DNA from 3 places in the Pseudomonas mercuritolerans genome. Region 3 is predicted to be linked to each of the others. Evidence: riboswitches for the same ligand, from Rfam matches in the RefSeq annotation. Region 3 holds a riboswitch; each other region holds the start of a gene.
What was found. A riboswitch is a leader RNA that binds a small molecule or an ion and turns the genes downstream of it on or off. The one in region 3 is predicted to bind cobalamin.
Positions count from the first base shown of each region.

Region 1: linked by a shared signal. The riboswitch ahead of cobW (cobalamin biosynthesis protein CobW) and the one ahead of ND528_RS09355 (ABC transporter substrate-binding protein) in region 3 are both predicted to bind cobalamin.
Region 2: linked by a shared signal. The riboswitch ahead of cobO (cob(I)yrinic acid a,c-diamide adenosyltransferase) and the one ahead of ND528_RS09355 (ABC transporter substrate-binding protein) in region 3 are both predicted to bind cobalamin.

Region 1 is NZ_JAMSHA010000013.1:65,578-70,912, reverse strand. Features, by position in the region: gene cobM (precorrin-4 C(11)-methyltransferase) at 122-868, opposite strand; gene ND528_RS27600 (cobalamin biosynthesis protein) at 946-1,359, opposite strand; gene ND528_RS27595 (CbtA family protein) at 1,356-2,057, opposite strand; gene ND528_RS27590 (CbtB domain-containing protein) at 2,069-2,266, opposite strand; cobalamin riboswitch at 2,390-2,608, opposite strand; cobalamin riboswitch at 3,353-3,564, shown strand; gene cobW (cobalamin biosynthesis protein CobW) at 3,664-4,728, shown strand; gene cobN (cobaltochelatase subunit CobN) at 4,732-5,335, shown strand, end outside.
Region 2 is NZ_JAMSHA010000001.1:862,475-867,809, reverse strand. Features, by position in the region: gene ND528_RS04035 (C40 family peptidase) at 1-204, shown strand, start outside; gene ND528_RS04030 (PQQ-dependent sugar dehydrogenase) at 333-1,646, opposite strand; gene ND528_RS04025 (hypothetical protein) at 1,713-2,297, opposite strand; cobalamin riboswitch at 2,460-2,689, shown strand; gene cobO (cob(I)yrinic acid a,c-diamide adenosyltransferase) at 2,772-3,383, shown strand; gene ND528_RS04015 (cobyrinate a,c-diamide synthase) at 3,380-4,762, shown strand; gene bluB (5,6-dimethylbenzimidazole synthase) at 4,759-5,335, shown strand, end outside.
Region 3 is NZ_JAMSHA010000003.1:202,660-207,994, reverse strand. Features, by position in the region: gene ND528_RS09365 (ABC transporter ATP-binding protein) at 1-340, opposite strand, end outside; gene ND528_RS09360 (FecCD family ABC transporter permease) at 337-1,353, opposite strand; gene ND528_RS09355 (ABC transporter substrate-binding protein) at 1,350-2,363, opposite strand; cobalamin riboswitch at 2,503-2,696, opposite strand; gene ND528_RS09350 (ParD-like family protein) at 2,906-3,133, shown strand; gene map (type I methionyl aminopeptidase) at 3,130-3,921, shown strand; gene ND528_RS09340 (ABC transporter ATP-binding protein) at 4,125-5,279, opposite strand; gene ND528_RS09335 (ABC transporter permease) at 5,297-5,335, opposite strand, start outside.

The sequences.
Region 1 (5,335 bases), on a different contig from region 3:
GAAAAACGGCGCCCCGTGAGCGCCGTTTTTTTATGGGCAACTTTTGCCGCCCGATTCGCGAGCAGGCTCGCTCCCACAATGAAACGCAATCACCTGTGGGAGCCTGCTCGCGAAGGCGTCTTCAAGGGCGATAAAGATGCGCATGCCCGGCGCGATACAACGAAGACTCGCTGAACACCTCACTGCCCAGCACCCGTCCGACCAGAATCAGCGCCGTGCGCCGAAACCCTTTGGCCTCGACCTTTGCGGCAATGTCCGCCAATGTTCCCACCACCCAATCCTGATCCGGCCACGTTGCCCGGTGAATCACCGCAATCGGACAATCCGCACCGTAATGCGGCAACAATTCAACCAGTATCTTTTGCAGATGATTGACCCCCAGATGAATCGCCATGGTCGCGCCATGCTGCGCCAGACTAGCCAGTTCCTCGCCGGCCGGCATGGCGGTCTTTTCGGCGTAACGGGTCAGGATCACGCTTTGCGAAATGTCCGGCAGGGTCAGCTCGGCACCCAGCAGCGCTGCGCATGCCGCTGTGGCCGTGACGCCCGGAACGATTTCGAAAGGAATGCCCAGCTCACGCAAATAGCGAATCTGCTCGCCAATCGCGCCATACAGACTTGGATCACCGGAATGCACGCGGGCGACATCCTGGCCTTTGGTATGGGCAGCCTTGATCAGATCGATGATCTGTTCCAAGTGCAGTTCAGCGCTGTTGAACACGATTTTGGCCTGGTGACCTTCCAGCACCGCTGCGGGTACCAGCGAACCGGCATAAATAATCACCGGGCAGCTGCGAATCAGCCGTTGGCCTTTGACGGTGATGAGTTCCGGATCGCCTGGGCCAGCGCCGATGAAGTAAACGGTCATCGTTGAATCCTTGTGAAGAGGCGCAGCCCCACTGCAGATGAAGCGTGCTCATGATCGATGGCGGGGATTATCGAGGTTTATGCAGCGCCGGCCAATGCCAGTGTGGCTTGCGCATATTTCTGCCGCGGAATCATTAGCTTCGCCGGCGCCAGAATCAGTAGCTCGGCCAGCGCCAGCGCGGCGCTTTCCGCCACGCCGTAGCAACCGGTGCGCTCAAAGGCGATCTGCGATTGATGGCTGAGGCGCTGCTGGAAGGGCGCCAGCTCTGCACTGTTGAAATACTGCAGGGGCAGGTTCAATTGTCTGGCCAGTTCCAGCAACCCCGGTTCGTCGCGCTTGAGGTCGATACTGGCCAAAGCCTTGACTGCTCGCAGTTCGATGCGGTGTGCCTGCAACGCCTGATCGAGTAGTGCACGCAGCGTACTGGCCGGGCAGCCACGCTGGCAGCCGAAGCCGACCACGAAGGTCGGCGCTGCGCGGTCATCGGTCATGCCTGATATTGCCCTGCGCTTTTGCGGCGGAACAACCACGCACTGATCAGGCCAAGAGCCAGCCAGAACGCGACGTTGGTCAGCTGCGAAGCGATTTTGAACTGGGTTTCCAGTGCCTCTGGGGCAAGCATCGAATGCACCTGCGGTTGCGGCGCGCCGATCACGTGCGGTACCGCAAGAATCGCGACACCGAGAAGCTTCATCAACCAGTGGCGGCTGAAGGCAATCAGTGCCAGGCCAACCGCGGTCGAAGCGGCGGTGCCGATCCACCAGATCTGCCGCGATGCGAGATCGGCAGCCGCAGTGCCCGGCAATTCAGGTGGCAGGCCCAAGGTCGGCGCGAGAACGAACGTCGCGTAACCGGCCAGACCCCAGAGCAGCCCTTGCGAGGTCTTGGTTGGCGCGCGCAGGGTATACAGGCCGGCGAGCATCAGGGCGAAACCCACCGCCACCACCAGATTACCGCCAGTGGTCGAGGCCACACGCTGCCAGCCATCTTCCGGCTCCCAGGCTTCGCCATCATGGCTGTGCGCCGCGGTGCCGGCGGCGTGTTCGTGAATTTGCGCGACCGGTTCGGATTTCTCGAAGGTTTCGGCCTGCAGAATCAGTGGCGAAACCCAGAAACTCTGCAGCAGGGTCAGGAGCAGTGCGGCCAGCAAGCCGGTGAACCCTGCGGTTTGCGCGATACGCTTGATCATCTCGGCAGGCCTCAGTGGCATGGGAATGCGGCGCTGTGGCGGGTATCGTGAGCGGCGTTGTGCACCGCTTCGATGTGCGAGAAACCGGCGAACCAGACCAGACTGGCACCGAGGATCGAGGCGAAGAGGGCGGCGGCCACGCGTTGGCCCAAGGTGGTGCTGCTGGAAATGTGGTCAGTGTGGCTGACGGTATTGCTGGTGATCGACATAGCGCTTCCCTCTGAAATGTCAGCGGGTAAACAGAGCGCAGGAAAATCCCTGCGAGCCGGGCACGCAGGGATTTCGAACAGCGCCCGCCCACCGCGGGTTTGTTTGTGATCAGCGACGCTTGCGCGCGCTGGGTGTTGCGGGCCGGTCTCCGGGCTTGCGAGGGGTTGGCTTGGCGCCGACCTGCAAGCGTCACCTTCCCATGCCGGGGCACAGTGGATCTAACGCTTCGCTCGCTTACCGTTGCGGGGGCAGCACCGGACTGACATGGCTTTGAGTAAAGCACATGATTCACCGGTTTCCCGTTTCACCCTGTGAAGGGCACCCGTAACAAGGTGGGCAGGAGAACATGGGTTTGGGTTTTTAGTCAATTTCCGGGCGTTTTTGGTGCTGCGAGGGGGGCGTTTTTTTTTGATGTTTTTGGGTGTATATCCGTTGCTGCGGTAACGGCTGCTTAGGGTTTCGCCCTTACGGCGAGTCACCTTTTCCAGACGCCAAAAAGGTAACCGAAAAGGCTTGCTGCTGCGTTCGGCCCTCGCAGGCTCGGGTTCCTTCGCTACGGGACTGATCCGCTCAGCCTTCCGACGTCGCCGGTGGATCAAGATCAAGGGCACTCGAGCTTGCGCTCATTGTTGAGTGGTGAAAAGCGTGTGGTCTGCTTTGGATCTGTGTTGGATCCGCCCCTCACCCCAGCCCTCTCCCGAGGGAGAGGGAGCCGATTTGCGGGCTTTTCAGAATCTGCATTCGACTCGATATCGCAAGTCGGCGTATTTCGCCTGAACACCTCGGTCAGTCCCCTCTCCCTCCGGGAGAGGGCTAGGGTGAGGGGCTTTTGCTCTGGCTCTTGATCTTTTGCCCCTTCGGCAGGCTTCGTTACGGGATCGGTCCCGTAACGAAGGTACCCCGAGCCCCAGCGAGCGGGCCGTACGCCGGGGCAAAGCCTTTTGGTTCCTTTTTGCTGGGCCGGCACTCCGGCGTTTGAAAAAGGGACTCGCTGTAAGAGCGAAACCATAGGAAGCCGTTACAGCAGCAACGGATATACCCCCAGTTTCAGACTCACCGACCATTGACCCACGACGGACCCATGCGTAGCCTTGCGCTTTCGAGGTTCTTCGGCACTTGCCGAAGCTAAGAAGGGAACGCGGTCAAAGCCGCGGCTGCCCCCGCAACTGTGAACGGTGATGTTCGTTGCCACGCCACTGCCAGCTCAATCGATGAGCCAGCGGGAAGGCGCAATGAACGCCAGGCCCCACGCCTGAACGCCGTCAGCCAGGAGACCTGCCTCGTCACAGATTCTCACTACAACCGGGCGGGGTGATCCGGTGGCGAATGCTTCCGGCGTGCACGCGCGCTGCCGGTTCTCGTCCCGTATGCCCGCCGCTTGCCAAAGGGCATACCGATGAAAACACTGGCCAAACTCCCCGTCACCATCGTCACCGGTTTCCTCGGTTCGGGCAAAACCACGCTGCTGCGGCACATGCTCGACAACGCTCAGGGCCGGCGCATCGCGGTGATCGTCAATGAGTTCGGCGAGCTCGGCATCGACGGTGAGATCCTCAAGCAATGCACCATCGGCTGCACCGAAGAAGAGGCCAGCGGCCGCGTATATGAGCTGGCCAACGGCTGCCTGTGCTGCACGGTGCAGGAAGAATTCTTCCCGGTAATGCGCGAACTGGTTGCCCGTCGCGGCGATCTCGACCACATCCTTATCGAAACTTCCGGTCTGGCTCTGCCCAAGCCGTTGGTGCAAGCCTTCCAGTGGCCGGAAATCCGTAGCGCCTGCACCGTTGACGCGGTGATCACCGTGGTCGACAGCCCGGCCGTCGCTGCTGGCACCTTCGCAGCGTTCCCGGATCAGGTCGATGCCCAGCGCAAACTCGATCCGAACCTTGATCACGAGTCGCCGCTGCACGAATTGTTCGCCGATCAACTGGCCAGTGCTGACCTGGTCATCCTCAACAAAGCCGACCAGACCAGCGCGGAAGATCTGGCTCGCGTGCGCGCTGAAGTCGCCGAAGAGCTGCCGCCGGCAGTCAAAATCATCGAAGCCAGCAACGGTCGTCTGCCGCTTGACGTGTTGATCGGCCTCGGTGCCGGCTCCGAAGAGCATATCGACAGCCGCCACAGTCACCACGATCATCACCACGACGGTGATGACGACGATCACGATCACGACGCCTTCGATTCGATCTCCATCGAACTTCCGCAAGCCGACGAAAGCCTGCTGCTCGACGCGCTGACGCAATTGGTGGTGCAACACGGCATCCTGCGGGTCAAAGGCTTCGCGGCGATTCCGAACAAGCCGATGCGCCTGTTGATCCAGGGTGTGGGCACGCGTTTCGACAAGCATTTCGACCGTCAGTGGGGCGCCGAAGAAGCGCGCGTCACGCGTCTGGTGCTGATCGGTCAGGAACTCGATGCCACACAACTTGAAGCGCAATTGCGCGCTGCGCTCAGCGTTTAAGCCATGCACCTGCTCAGGACCCAGCCCGGCGGATTCGTCTCGGACGACAACATTGCCGACCTCGGACAAACTCCCGCCGAGCTGGTGATCCTGTGCAGTGGCGATTCCAGCCTGGCGCTGCTCGCCGAGGCTGCGCAGCAATTGCCGGATGACTACCCGAGCCTGCGCCTGGCCAATCCGATGCAGGTGCAGAATCATGCCTCGGTCGATCTGTATGTCGACGAAGTGCTGCGCCACGCCAAGGTCATTCTGATCTCCCTGCATGGCGGCATTGCCTATTGGCGCTACGGCGTCGAGCGGCTGGTGGAGTTGTCGGAGCGCGGCGTGCAACTGATTCTGGTGCCCGGCGATGACCGCCCGGACCCCGAGCTCAGTGGCTTGAGCACGGTCAGCGCCGAAGTACGCGATCGACTCTGGCAATTTCTGCGTCAAGGCGGCATGGGCAATGCACTGGATTTCTTCCGTTGCCTGGGCAACCAATGGTTCGCCCGCGATTACCCGTGGAACGAGCCGCAAACCCTGCCGCGCACGGCAATTTATCACCCACAGAAAAACAGCGCTGCCCTGAGCGACTGGCAAGCCGAATGGCTGCCCGGTCAACCGGTGG
Region 2 (5,335 bases), on a different contig from region 3:
ACCGGCGACCTGATTTTCTTCGCCACCAATGGCGGCTCGCAGGTCAGTCACGCGGGAATTTACGTCGGTGAGGGGCGCTTCGTGCACGCACCGGCCACGGGCGGCACGGTCAAGCTCGATAGCCTATCGAAGGCCTATTGGCAGAAGGCGTATTTGAGCGCCAAGCGGGTGTTGCAGCCGGGGCAGTTGGCGCATAACCCCTAGCTCGAATACATAACGAACTGTGGGAGCGAGCCTGCTCGCGAAGGCGGAGTGTCAGTCGACAATGATTTGACTGATAAACCTCTTTCGCGAGCAGGCTCGCTCCCACATTTTTTTACGTCGTGCTCAGCTTATTTGCTGGCCGACACGCGCCACACCTTGTTCCCGACATCATCCGCCACCAGCAAGCCACCTTGCTGATCGATCACCACGCCCACCGGGCGGCCCAGCGCATTCTCGTCCTTGTCGAGGAAACCGGTCAGCACATCCACCGGCTGCCCGGTCGGCTTGCCGCCAGTAAACGGCACGAAAATCACCTTGTAGCCGCTGTGCGGTTTGCGGTTCCACGAGCCGTGCTGGCCAATGAATGCGCCTTCCTTGAATTGCGCCGGCAGGCTGTTGCCCTCGGCGAAGGTCAGGCCCAGCGAAGCGGTGTGCGGACCGACCGCGTAATCCGGAGCGATGGCCTTGGCCACCAGATCAGGATTCTGCGGTTTGACCCGCACATCGACGTGTTGCCCGTAGTAGCTGAACGGCCAGCCATAGAAGCCGCCGTCCTTGACCGAGGTGATGTAGTCCGGCACCAGATCGCTGCCGATTTCGTCACGCTCGTTGACCGCTGTCCACAATGCGCCGCTGCTAGGCTCCCAGGCGAGGCCGTTGGGGTTGCGAATGCCGGATGCGAAGATGCGGTGATTGCCGGTCGCGCGATCGACTTCCCAGATCGCCGCGCGGCCTTCTTCCTGATCCAGGCCGTTTTCGCCAACGTTACTGTTCGAGCCGACGGTGACGTAGAGCTTGTTGCCGTCCTTGCTGGCGATGACGTTTTTCGTCCAGTGGTGATTCAGCGTGCCGCCGGGCAAGTCGACGACTTTGATCGGTTGGGTCTTGATCTCGGTGGCGCCCGGCTCGTAGTTGAAGCGCAGCAGGCGGTCGGTGTCGGCTACGTACAAATCGTTGCCGACGAGCGTCATGCCAAACGGCGAGTTGAGGTTCTGCAGAAATACCGTGCGGGTTTCTGCGACGCCATCGTGGTCGGCATCACGCAACAGGGTGATGCGGTTCGGGCTGGGTACACCGGCACCGGCCTTGCCCATGACTTTCTTCATCACCCAGCCACGAATGCCTTTGCTGTCATCGGGCTTGGGCGGCGCATTGGTTTCCGCCACCAGCACATCGCCGTTGGGCAACACATAGAGCCAGCGTGGGTGATCGAGGCCTTCGGCAAACGCGGCGACCTGGGTGCCGGCCGCAGCGGTCGGTTTCGCACCTTCCGGCCAGCCCACCGCCGGGGCGATGTTCACTGTCGGGATCAGCGTCTTGTTCGGTTCGGGCAGTTTCGGTGACGGGCCGGTGCCGTCGGAGACTTGCAGGCTGGAGGTTTCACCGCAGGCGGCGAGCCCGCCAGCGACGGCGATGATAAGAGCGAGTTGGGCCTTGCGCATTGCTGATCTTCCCTATGAATGCATTCCTAAACATAGAGGAGGGCGCAGGCCCGATGGTTCAACTGCTCAACCGCGGGCTTCCTTGAACAGCACGGCGATGCCCGGATGATAGTTGCCCGCGTCGCTGCGCAATTTGCGATAGGCGTAGGGGAAATACCAGGCGACTGCGCAGGTGTGTTCCTTTTGCAGGTCGTCGACCATGTCCTGCAGTTCTTCAGGGCTGGCGCTGTGCTGGGCTTTTTGCGGAGCAACGAACAGGCAGCCGAGCTTGAGATCGCTGGCGTAGCTGATGCGCTTGGCATCATGGGTGATGTCGAGCAGGGCCTGGGTCAGGTTGAGGTTGTTGACCCGTGGCCAGCGTTGCGTGGCCTGAATGAATGCCCGGTCTTCGCTGCCGGCAATCAACAGATCGGCGCGCGCATTGCGTTCGCCTTCTTCGTTCTGTTTGCGCGTGGCCGTGTCGTTCAGCGTGACCATTTCAGCCATCCACGCCGCTGCCGCGAGCAGGCCGAGATTGGCTTTTTCGTCGTGCCAATATGGCGTGTCGTTGTCGCCGCGAACGGTGTTGTAGCGATCGATACAGTCAAACCAGCGTTCCAGCACCGGGCGCAGGAATTCCAGGCGCGGGTTGCTGATGATCATGCCTTGCATCGTCGTCATCCTTATTGTTGTAGTGGGCTTTTTGGAAAAAGCATGGCTCTTTGATATCACTTGTCACAGTCTGGCACAAGATTGCCGCTGCACATTTGATCAGCGGCAGTTATTCGCGCGCAAAGCGCCTCTTCAATTGACGCTCCACCCCCAACCCTCTAACCTTCGCCGCTTGTTTCAGGTGCTCTGTGGCCCCGCGTCGACAGAGTGAAACAGGGAAGCCGGTGAGTGTGGTCCGCAAGCGAAGCCACGACGATCCCGGCGCTGCCCCCGCAACGGTAAATGAGTGAAAACTGCGCCTTGAGCCACTGCTTCGAAAGAAGCGGGAAGGCGCGCAGTCAGGCGAAACGCCGCTCATGAGCCCGGAGACCGGCCTGATCCATCTCAGCGGCATCACGGTGGGCGATGCCAGGCTTTTTGCCGTCTATTCTTGTGCCTGCCCGCCGTTATCCAGCCTCAACGGAGAGCTCCCCCATGACTGATTCCCCCGAGCGTGACGAACGCCATCTGGCGCGCATGCAGCGCAAGAAAGCCGTGATCGACGAACGCATTGCCAACTCGCCCGACGAATGTGGCCTGGTGCTGGTGCTGACCGGCAACGGCAAAGGCAAGAGCAGCTCGGCGTTCGGCATGCTCGCCCGCGCCATGGGCCACGGCATGCAGTGCGGCGTGGTGCAGTTCATCAAGGGCCGCAACAGCACGGGCGAAGAATTGTTTTTCCGTCGCTTTCCCGAGCAGGTGCGTTTCCACGTCATGGGCGAAGGCTTCACCTGGGAAACCCAGGATCGTCAGCGCGACATCGCCGCTGCGACCGCCGCTTGGGAAGTCTCCCGCGAATTGTTGCGCGACCCTTCGATCGGCCTGGTGGTGCTCGATGAATTGAACATCGCCCTCAAGCACGGCTACCTCGATCTCGATCAGGTGCTCAGCGATTTGCAGGCGCGTCCGCCGATGCAGCACGTGGTGGTCACCGGTCGCGGCGCCAAGCCGGAAATGATCGAGATGGGCGACACGGTCACCGAGATGGGCATGCTCAAACATGCCTTCCAGGCCGGGATCAAAGCGCAGAAAGGCGTCGAACTTTGAAGCAACCACGTCACTGCCCGGCGGTATTGATCGCCGCGCCGGCCTCCGGTCAGGGCAAGACCACCGTCACCGCCGCACTCGCCCGTTTGCATCGCAATCAGGGGCGCAAGGTCCGCGTGTTCAAATGCGGGCCGGATTTTCTCGACCCGATGATCCTCGAACGCGCCAGCGGTGCGCCGGTGTATCAACTGGACATGTGGATGGTCGGCGAGCAGGAAAGTCGCCGGCTGTTGTGGGAAGCCGCCGCCGAAGCCGACCTGATTCTGATCGAGGGGGTAATGGGCCTGTTCGACGGCACGCCATCCAGCGCTGATCTGGCGCGCCACTTCGGTGTGCCGGTGCTCGGCGTGATCGATGGCACCGCCATGGCGCAGACTTTTGGCGCCTTGGCGCTGGGCCTGGCGAAGTATCAGCCGGACTTGCCGTTCGCTGGCGTGCTGGCCAACCGCGTCGGCACCTTGCGCCATGCGCAATTGCTCGAAGGCAGCCTCACTGAAGGTCTGCGCTGGTACGGCGCGCTGTCCCGCGAGACCGGCATCGAATTGCCGAGCCGCCACCTCGGCCTGGTTCAGGCCAGCGAATTGAATGATCTGGATCTGCGTCTCGACGCGGCCGCCGATGCGCTGGCCAGCAGTTGCCAAGTCGCGCTGCCACCGGCCGTTGAATTCGCCGCGCCTGACGTCATTGCCGCCGAGCCTCTATTAAAAGGTGTGCGCATCGCTGTTGCCCGCGATGAAGCCTTTGCCTTCACCTATGGCGCCAGTCTCGATCTGCTGCGGGCGATGGGCGCCGAGCTGCAATTTTTCTCGCCGATCCGCGACACGCAATTGCCCGAGGCGGACAGCCTGTATCTGCCGGGCGGCTATCCAGAGCTGCATCACGTCGCGCTGGCGCAAAACGCCTCAATGCTTGCAGCAATCCGCGCGCACCACGCGGCGGGCAAGCCGTTGCTCGCCGAATGTGGCGGCATGCTTTATCTGCTGGATTCGCTGACTGATGTCGAAGGTACTCGTGCTGAGCTGGTCGGTTTGCTCAAGGGCGATGCGGTGATGCAGAAGCGTCTGGCGGCGCTGGCGTTGCAGGCAGTTGAGCTGCCGGAAGGGGAGTTGCGTGGGCATACCTATCATCATTCCCTGACCACCACCGAGCTGACGCCGATTGCCCGTGGGCTGAGTCCCAATGGCGGGCGTGGGGCCGAGGCGGTTTATCGCGAGGGACGGATGACGGCGTCGTACGTGCACTTTTATTTCCCATCGAATCCGACTGCGATTGCGGCATTGTTTGCGCCAGATCGTGAGGCCGCCTTCGCGAGCGGGCTCGCTCCCACAATGGATGACCTGAACCCTGTGGGAGCGAGCCTGCTCGCGAAAGGGCCATGACCGACAACACATTCTCCGAAGCCGAACGCGCAGCGGTCTACAAGGCCATCGCCGAACGCCGCGACATGCGCCACTTCACCGGTGGCAGCGTCGAGCCGCAGTTGCTGCGTCGTCTGCTCGAGGCCGCTCATCAAGCGCCGAGCGTCGGCCTGATGCAGCCTTGGCGCTTCATTCGTATCAGCGATCGCGCTTTGCGCGGGCAGATCCGCGATCTGGTGGAAGAAGAGCGCATCCGCACCGCCGAGGCCCTTGGCGAGCGCAGCGATGAGTTCATGCAGCTCAAGGTCGAAGGCATCAACGATTGCGCAGAAGTGCTGGTCGCGGCGCTGATGGATGATCGCGAAAAGCACATCTTCGGTCGGCGCACGTTGCCGGAAATGGACATGGCCTCGTTGTCCTGCGCGATCCAGAATCTGTGGCTGGCCTCCCGCGCTGAAGGCCTGGGCATGGGCTGGGTCTCGCTGTTCGAACCGCAAGCCTTGGCGGATTTGCTCAAGTTGCCGGCCGGTGCGAAACCGCTGGCGGTGTTGTGTCTGGGCCCGGTCAGGGAGTTCTATCCGGCGCCGATGCTGG
Region 3 (5,335 bases):
ACCACGGTTGCAGCGCCGACAACCACGGCGTGCGCCCCAGCGCCACCGCGTCGAACACGCGAATGCCATCGTCGGTATCGGCCTGTTGCTCAACCACTGCGAGTGTCTGCGCGATGCTGCGCCGTGACATCTTGCCCAGCGCCTGACCGTCGAGCTGCACATGGCCCACGCTCGGGTCACGCAGTCCGGCCAGCAATTTGAGCAACGTGGATTTACCCGAACCGTTCGGCCCGACAATGCCCAGGGTCTCGCCGCGCTGAACATCGAGACTGACACCATTGAGCAACTCGGCGCCGCGCACTTTGAAGCCCACACCCGCACAACTCAGAACCGTGTTCATCGCGCCGATCTCCGGCCTACCAGAATCAGCGCGAACACCGGCGCGCCGACCAGTGCGGTGATCACGCCGACCGGAATCACCTGACCCTTTATCAGGGTGCGCGACAGCACATCGGCGGCGATCAGAAACACCGCGCCGCCCAGCGCACTGGCCGGCAGCAGACGCGCATGACCGGTGCCGAGCAACAACCGCGCTGCGTGGGGAATCACCAGCCCGACAAAACCGATCGAGCCGACGATCGATACCATCACCGCCGTTACCAGCGCGGCGCAGCCGATCAACAGAATCTGCACGCGGCGCACGGCAATGCCGAGGGATGCCGCCGAATCCGCGCCAAAGGTGAACGCATCCAGTGCTCGCCGGTGGCACAGACAAACGACCAATCCCAATACAGCCACAGGTACTGCCAGCCACACCGACGGCCAGCGCACGCCGCCGAGATTGCCCAACAGCCAGAACATGATCCCCCGCGCTTGTTCGGAGCTGGCCGAGCGGGTGATCAGAAACGCGGTGAGGGCATTGAACAATTGCGAGCCGGCGATCCCGGCGAGAATGATCTGCCCGGTGCCGCTGGCCGAGCCGCTGACTCGCGCCAACAGAATCACCAGTACGAACGCTGTCACCGCGCCGGCAAAGGCACCGACCGACAATGAAATCGCCCCGGCACCGACGCCGAGGAGGGCGACCATCACCGCGCCGGTCGAGGCGCCTGCAGAAATACCCAGCAGATACGGATCGGCCAACGGATTGCGCAGCAGCGATTGCAGGATCACCCCGCACGTCGCCAGGCCGGCGCCGCAGGCCGCCGCGACCAGCGCGCGGGTCAGGCGATAGTTCCAGACAATGCCTTCGTCGATCGGGTCGAGCACATAACCGGCGCCCCACAGCTTGTTGGCCAGCACCTGCAACACTACGCTCGGCTCGATCGAAGTCTCACCAATGGCCACGCCGCCGATCAGCGCGACCGACAGCGTCAACAGCACCAGCAGCAAACGGATCAGGCGTCTGCTCATGGCAACAGGTCGTAGCCGTTGATCGCGCTGGCCAATTGTTCGAGGCCGTCGAAGGTGCGCAGGCTGGCCTGCATGGCCATGGCGTCAAGGATGATGATGCGGTTGTGCTTGACCGCGTCCATGTTGCGCGTCACCGGATCACTGCGCAGGAAGGCGAGTTTCTTCTGATAGTCGTCCGCCGGGAAACGTCGACGATCCATGCGCGCGATGACCAGGAAAGTCGGGTTGGCCTTGGCGATGGTTTCCCAGCCGACGGTCGGCCATTCTTCATCCGACTCGACCACGTTGCGCACGCCGAGGGTGCTGAGCATGAAATCGGGAACGCCTTTGTGCCCGGCCACGAACGGCTCGATGTCCATCTCGGCGCTGGAGAACCACACCAGGGCGCTGACGTCTTTGCGCTGCTGCTTTTTCGCCGTGGCGATCGACTGCGCGAGGCTGGCTTTGAGCTGCTCATTGAGCTGCTCGCCACGCGCCTGCACATCGAAAATCGCTGCGAGCTGGCTCACGGCTTTGTAGATGCTGTCGATGCGAAACGGCGCCAGCCGCGTGCCGTCCGAGCCGACGAGGTTGTCCTTGGCTTCGCAATCGGAGGGGAGCAGGTAGGTGGGAATCTTCAGTTCATGGAACTGCTCACGAGTGCCGACCGCGCCTTGCGGCCCGACCATCCATTCCAGCTCGACGGCAACCAGCTCCGGGCGTTTGGCGATCACCGCTTCGAAACTCGGCTCGTTGTCGGCGAGGCGCTCGATCCTGTCGTTCTGCGCTTTGTATGTGCCCAGCACGTCGTTGAACCAAAGCGAAGTGCCAACGACCTTGTCGCCCAGACCCAAGGCGTAGAGCATTTCGGTGCCGGCCTGGCCGATGGTCACCGTGCGATCGGGCGCGTGCTGAAAGGTCAGGCTGCTGCCGCAGTTTTCGACGGTCAGCGGATACGCGGTCGGCGCCGCTTGTGCCAGAGCGCAGAAGCTGAGAGCGGTGAGCAGGGTGGCAAGGCGGGGCAGCAGCATGGGGCAGTCTCCAGGAGAACCGTACGGGAGCGGGCGGGTACGGTTGGAAACACACCTCGGGCGCGGTCGTGGAAACTGCGCAAGGCCGGCACGGGGAAAATGCGCACGGCACGATGTCCTTCCCGGACACCCCGCCGGTTAGTCAGTCACTGTGCCGGCAGGTCTCCTGACTGATGCGTCATCGCCACGCTCCGGCCTTCCCGGGGTTCACCCAGTGGCAGTCGAGGAGCAGGCTCGGCACCTACAGTTGCGGGGGCAGTTCCGATTGATGCTGTGCAAGCATTTCGGATTCCCTATTAATTCCGTGTGGAAACCGGCGCGGGCATGGTAGTCGATCAGGCCGCTCAAGGGGAGCCGAATCTGCCTTTGTAGGAGCTGCCGAAGGCTGCGGTCTTTTGATCTGGTCTTTAACGTGCAAGATCAAAAGATCGCAGCCTTCGGCAGCTCCTACACGGGCGCATGTTTCCGTGGAGGAGCGTTTGCAATCCGGGGGTAAGCTTGGCTAATATACGATCCATATACACATCGTATCGGATTCATATATGGGCATCGTAAAGATTTCAGAGGACATGCACGAGAACCTGCGCATCTCCAGCAACGCCCTCAGCCGCTCGATCAACGCGCAGGCCGAGCACTGGATGCGCATCGGCATGCTCGCCGAGCTGCATCCCAACCTCGACCACAGCGCCATTTGCCGCCTGCTGATCCGCGCCGAACAGAGTGGTGGCCTGGATCTGCAACAACTGACTCAGGAAGCCGTCAGCGCATGAAAAACCAGATCAAGATCAATACCCCGGCCGACATCGAAAAATCCCGCGCCGCTGGCAAGCTCGCCGCTGAAGTACTGGCGATGCTGGTGCCGCATGTGAAGGCCGGGGTGACCACCGATGAGCTGGACCGGTTGTGCAACGATTACATCGTCAATGTGCAGAAAGCCGTGCCGGCCAATGTCGGTTATCACGGCTTTCCGAAAACCGTCTGCGCGTCGGTCAACGATGTGGTGTGCCACGGCATTCCATCGGGTACGCCATTGAAGGATGGCGACATCGTTAATCTCGACATCGCCGTGATCAAGGATGGCTGGTTCGGTGATACCAGCCGCATGTACGTCGTGGGTGAGGCGACTCCTGAAGCGCAGCACCTGATCAAGACCACTTACGACGCGATGTGCGCGGGCATTCGCGCAGTGAAACCGGGCGCAACGCTGGGCGATATCGGTTACGCGATCCAGAGCCTGGCGGAGGCGGAGGGCTTCAGCGTGGTGCGCGAGTACTGCGGCCATGGCATCGGCAAGGTCTATCACGACGAACCGCAAATCCTGCATTACGGCTTTCCCAATCAGGGTCTGAAGCTCAAGGCCGGGATGATTTTCACCGTGGAACCGATGCTCAATGCCGGCAAACGCCATGTGAAGAACATGCCGGATGGCTGGACGGTGCTGACCAAGGATGGCTCGTTGTCGGCGCAGTGGGAGCATATGGTCGCGGTGACGGAGAGCGGGTTTGAAGTGCTGACGGCTTGGCCGGATGAGATTGAAGGTTACCGCGCTATTGTCTGATACCTCGTCGTCTGTTTCCCTCACCCTAGCCCTCTCCCAGAGGGAGAGGGGACTGACCGAGGGTGTTCTTTCGAGGTCCGCCGACCTGGCATACCGAGTCGAACTCAGGTTTTGAACAGCACAAAGATCGGCTCCCTTTCCCCTCGCCCCCCGTGGGGGAGAGGGCTGGGGTGAGGGGGGTAGATCCAACTGACTCAGCGCAATCAATGAGCACCGGCAGCCTTGTTCAAATCGCTCTCGGTCCATTCGGTATAAACACAAGCATCCGCCGTCGCCCAGCGCACCCGGACCGGATCGCCAGCCTTGAGTGGCATGCCCGCTGCCGACAGCGCTTTCACCGTCATCGACGTCCCGCCCGCAGTGACCACGCTGCAAGTCTGGCTCTCACCGAGAAACAGCACTTCCACCACCTTCGCCGACACCTCATTCCAGCCCGCCGCCAGCGGCTCATCGAGCGCCTGCTGCGTGCTCAACGCCAAGGCTTTTTCCGGACGCACCATCAGCAGCACATCCTGATCAGTGTGCAACCCGGACGTCAGCCGAATCGACAATGACTGCCCCTCGAAACTCGCTGCCGCATTCCCTTGCGCCTTGAGCTTGAGGAAGTTCGAATTGCCCAGAAACGACGCGACAAACGCATTCGGCGGATTCTGATAAAGGTCATACCCGCTGCCCAAGCCGACAATCTTGCCGTGGCTGAAAATCGCGATGCGTTGCGACAGCCGCATGGCTTCTTCCTGGTCGTGGGTCACGTAAACGATGGTGATGCCCAGGCGCCGGTGCAGTTGGCGCAGTTCATCCTGCAAGTCCTCGCGCAGCTTCTTGTCCAGCGCGCCCAGCGGTTCGTCCATCAGCAGGATGCGTGGCTCGTAAACCAGCGCCCGGGCGATGGCGACACGTTGTTGCTGACCGCCGGACAGTTGCGAAGGGCGGCGATGGGCGAACTGTTCGAGTTGCACCAGCTTCAACATCGCATCGACGCGTTTTTCGCGCTCGGCCGTCGCCAGTTTGCGAATGGCCAGAGGGAAGGCGATGTTGTCGCGCACCGACAGATGCGGGAACAGCGAGTAACGCTGAAAGACCATGCCGATGTCGCGCTTGTGCGGCGGCACGTTGACCAGCGACTGGCCATTGACGAGGATCTCGCCGCTGCTCGGTGTTTCAAATCCGGCGAGCATCGACAGCGTGGTGCTTTTGCCCGAGCCGCTGGAGCCCAGGAATGTGAGGAATTCGCCGTCCTTGATGTCCAGCGAGATATTGTCGACGGCAGCAAAATCGCCGTAATGCTTGTTCAGGTTGCGCAGGCTGACCAGGGGTTTGTCGCTCTGCTGGGATGCGTCTTTGATCACGGCACTCATGTCGTACTCCTGGGCGCTCAGGCGCTGATTTCGTTGCGCCGGCGCAAGGCGGCGGC